Regions from separate parts of the Enterococcus sp. AZ196 genome, predicted to be linked through region 1. Evidence: riboswitches for the same ligand, from Rfam matches in the RefSeq annotation. Region 1 holds a riboswitch; the other holds the start of a gene.

Evidence for each region. Region 1 has a riboswitch for magnesium ahead of IGI67_RS22265 (FtsW/RodA/SpoVE family cell cycle protein). Riboswitches for the same ligand answer to the same signal wherever they lie in the genome.
Region 2: another riboswitch for magnesium. It lies ahead of IGI67_RS06545 (GNAT family N-acetyltransferase); the one in region 1 lies ahead of IGI67_RS22265 (FtsW/RodA/SpoVE family cell cycle protein).

Annotation. Positions count from the first base shown of each region.
Region 1 is NZ_JBIPAM010000002.1:968,935-971,138, forward strand. Features, by position in the region: gene IGI67_RS22260 (MucBP domain-containing protein) at 1-141, opposite strand, end outside; M-box (ykoK) riboswitch at 494-661, shown strand; gene IGI67_RS22265 (FtsW/RodA/SpoVE family cell cycle protein) at 775-1,923, shown strand; gene IGI67_RS22270 (FtsW/RodA/SpoVE family cell cycle protein) at 1,898-2,204, shown strand, end outside.
Region 2 is NZ_JBIPAM010000001.1:1,340,188-1,342,391, reverse strand. Features, by position in the region: gene IGI67_RS06550 (hydroxymethylglutaryl-CoA reductase, degradative) at 1-604, shown strand, start outside; M-box (ykoK) riboswitch at 876-1,045, shown strand; gene IGI67_RS06545 (GNAT family N-acetyltransferase) at 1,211-1,654, shown strand; gene mgtA (magnesium-translocating P-type ATPase) at 1,855-2,204, shown strand, end outside.

The DNA of each region.
Region 1 (2,204 bases):
AGAGGGAATGGGTTCAGAGCTGGTTGAAATAGTTGAATCGCTGTCATATGTATTTGTTTCAGCACTCCCTTTGAGAGGAATACCGACAACAGAGCCCAAAATGATAGAACTGATTGCGGATAAATATAAAGCCTTTTTCACAAATATAACTCCTTTGTAAGTAATTAGTAATGAATAAATAATAAAGCAATTTTTATAAATAAACTGTTCAAGTTTTATGCGATGATTTTCGTTATTTGAACAATTCATTTTATTGACGAAAAAGGCCTAGTATTTTCCGAAAAAATTATCTAAGCAAAGAATTTAGCAGAAATGAATAGTAAAAAAGTAAATACTATTTTTTTACTTAATGTAAATATCATAAAAGGTTTGTTATTCCTAGTAAATTTTTAGTAAAGGATTTCATAAGCAAAGTTAAAGAAATTTGGGTTTTCTATAGAAATTTTTGCTATTTGCTGACAAAAAACGTAGTATTCTTTGTGAAAATAAATATAAGTAAACTTGTTAGGTGAGGCTCCTAAACAAACATAGGCTATTGCGCAGAAACGTCGAAAGACGCCAATGTGTAAAATAGGAATTGTCGGATTAAGGCTTTTCATAAAATAGCTAAGAGTAATTCTTTACGTTGTTTAGTGCTAAAACTCAGACGATGAGATTGATTGTGTGAGACACCCAACTTGTTAGTTTTTTTGCTAACGATTGGTGTCTCTTTTTTAGGTTATTTGCTGTGGACTCTCTCGTCTCAAACAATTACTTGATGAAGGGGAGAGAGATATGATGAAAAGAAAAAAGATCGATTGGCTGTTGCTGCTGCCTTATTTGGGAGCAAGTCTAATCGGTCTTTTAATTGTTTTCAGCGCTAGTTCTTATCGGTTGATGGCCGAAGGAGAAAATCCGCTAACGCTATTTAGTAAACAGGCCATTTTCATGGGTCTGAGCTGGCTGCTGATTGCAATTATTTATCATGTGAAATGCGCTGTTTTAGTGAAGGGTGGATTGGCAAAAAGCTTATTGGCGCTAGGATTGGTGAGTCTGCTGCTGGTAAAGATCAGCGGAGTCAGTATCAATGGCGCACAAAGATGGGTTTCCTTATTGGGCATCCAGTTTCAGCCTTCTGAAGTAACGAATGTCGCGTTGATTCTTTATTTGGCCTATTTTTTCCGAGTGAAACGAACGAGGCGCGAACTACTGGTTCCCAGCGGACTGGTTTTACTCAGCGGTTTGTTGATCCTGCTTCAGCCAAAAGTGACAGGTGCGATTATTATTTGGGGGATTGCTTTAGTGATCATCACGACTGCTCAATTGCCTTATCAGCTTTCACTTATCATTTTTTTGACGCTTATCGCAGGGATTGCACTGATAGGAGGAGTCATTCTTTTGCTGGGCAGTCATCATCTTTTGCCGGAATTATTTGCCCATACCTATGATCGCGTTCGGCTAGTGAGAGATCCTTTTCTCGACCCCTACGGAAAAGGCTTTCAAATGAGCAATTCTTATTATGCTCTTTATAACGGCGGTTTCTTTGGCCGAGGTTTAGGGAACAGTATTACGAAAAAAGGCTACCTGCCAGTTGCAGAAACGGATTTTGTCTATTCGATTTTAGTCGAAGAACTAGGTGTGGTGGTCGGCTTAATTGTATTAGCGCTGCTTTTTTTGATCGCTCTTCGTTTATTTGTACTAGCAGCAAAGGAAACGAGCCAGCAGATCAGCTTGATTTATTTTGGTGTTGGAACACTATTACTGATTCAAACAAGTATTAATATTGCCAGTATTTTAGGACTGATTCCCATGACAGGCGTGCCGCTGCCATTTATCAGTTATGGAGGAACCAGCTATCTGATCCTCTCAGCGGCTCTAGGTATTTGTCTAAAATTTTCTTCGGAGGTCCGAACAAATGATGAAACGTTTGAGCAACGAATTTAATTACTCTTTGTTTTTGCCGATCTTTTTATTCTATTTGATCAGCGTTGGTGTGCAGGCGATGGCCGCTGATTTAGACGGAGCAGAGGTGAAAAAGGTAGTAGTCAGGCAGATTATTTTCTGCCTGCTTTCACTGCTGGCGATGGGGGTAGTCAGCAGGATCAAAACGGCGCATCTATTACGATACGCGCCTGTTTTTTACATTTTATCATTAGGGATAATGCTCCTTTTGTATTGGTTTTATGATCCCGCGATGTACACCGTAACGAATACAAAGCGTTGGC
Region 2 (2,204 bases), on a different contig from region 1:
TTTGGTTGAGGCAAGCTGTGAGCTCTCTGTCGAGGAACTCTCGCAAGAACTGGCTGAAAAAATCGTAGCGGCTAGTGATTACAGTAAGATTGATCCTTATCGGGCAGCTACTCATAATAAAGGGATTATGAATGGAATTGATGCGGTTGTTTTAGCGACAGGAAATGACACGCGTGCGGTAGCAGCTGCTTGTCATGCTTATGCTGCTCGAAATGGACGGTATGAAGGTATGACACAGTGGAGCATCCAAGGAGAGAAACTCATTGGAAAGCTGACTTTGCCAATGAAAGTCGGCATTGTTGGAGGCGCAACAAAAGTCTTACCAAAGGCACAGCTAAGCGTGAAGTTATTAGAGGTCTCATCAGCGGCTGAATTGGCTGAAATTATCGTAGCTGTTGGGTTAGCGCAAAATTTTGCTGCAGTTCGTGCTTTAGTGACAGATGGGATTCAAAAAGGTCACATGGCGATGCAAAGTCGGTCATTGGCAATTACAGCAGGTGCGACCACTAGTGAAATCCCACAGGTTTCTAGACAATTAAGAAATGCTGAACGGATGAACCTTGCAACAGCCGAAGAAATCATCAAAAAGATTCGACTTGGTTAATAAAAAAGACAAATTACGAGTAAGTAGGGTCGCGGTCGCCGCGGCTCTACTTTTTCTATTTCTTCATAAAAAAAGAAGTGTTATTGTATATTTTTCTATTTATTTCAATAAAAAATTTCAAAATTCGATAATTATTTTTTATAATGAAAAAGACTGATATACCAAGGTCTATTTAGGTGTGTTTTTAATGATTGATAAACAAACGGGAAGGATACTAAAAAAAACTGTTTGACAGAAGCTTGATAACTTGTTATATTGTGTTCGAAAATAAAATATGATTTGTTAGGTGAGGCTCCTATACAAACATAGGCTACTGCCCAAAAATGTCGAGAGACGCCAATGGGTAGAACAGGAACTGTCGAATACAAGGCTTTTCTTAAGGTAGCTAAGATGTTTGTCTTTACGTTGTATAGTGCCAAAACTCAACGATTAGATCGACTATATGACTTTGTCTCTTTAGGATGAATTTTTGGTAAGGCTTTTCGCTGAGTTTTTGAGCGAAAAGTCTTTTTTTTGCGTAACGATCATTGCTATTTTCAAAACATAAAAAAGGGAGGAGTTTATTATGGTAAAACAGTGTTCACCTTAACCAAGTGGAACAGCTCATTGTATTGTGAGGCGTTAACCTTAAGAAATAAGGAGTTGAAGGCAAGTTCTGGAAAGGCATTTTTATTGAAGGCACCGCAAGAAGAGAGAAAGGATATTCATTTGATTATTAAGCAGGAGGCTCATGTAGTAGGAACCTTATTGTTGCATCCGATATCTGCAAAATGTGTGCAGATCAAACAAGTAGCAATAGATTCTCGTTATCAAGGAGCAGGATTAGGTAAGAATTTACTTATTTACGCAGAACAGGTCGCAAGAAATTTTGGTTTTTGTTTTGTATTTCTTACAGGAAGACAGCAGGCCTGGAGATTTTATGAAAAGCTGCACTATCGGTCAATATCAGATGACTATCAGGAAGGTCAATTAATCATGCGTATTTACAAAAAAGATATCCGATCACCACTAGAGAAAATTAAAGAAAGGGAGATGAGAACAAATGGATGACAGTAGTTCAATAATCACGGGTTTATGTCAGAAAAAAAGAAGCAAGAAGATACTATTATCTATTTGTTTTTAACGCCCAATTTTCTTCATAAACCCGTTTAATAAGGGAGAAAGCCATGAATACAATAAAAGATATCATTCTATACCTATTTATTGGAATAGGATTATGGCAGATTTTTTTCGGGAAGAAGGAGAAGAACATGAAGCAAACGAAAGTAACAAAGACAAATTACAATCTATTTGCTAAACAGACAGCAAACGGTATTTATGAAACCTTTAAAACATCAGCGCTTGGACTAACAACGGAGCAAGTCGCAGAAGCTAAAGAAACATTTGGAGAGAACAAAATACCATACAAAAAATCCACGCCTTTTTTTGTAGAAGCTTTAAAAGCATTTATCACACCATTTACTTTGGTGCTAATAGGATTAGGAATCATTTCTTTTATCACAGAAGGAATCTTGCCCGAGCCAGGGGAAAAAGACTTCTTCGGCAGCGGGATAATATTAGTCATGGTATTCGTCAGCGGTACAATGACATTGGTTCAGTC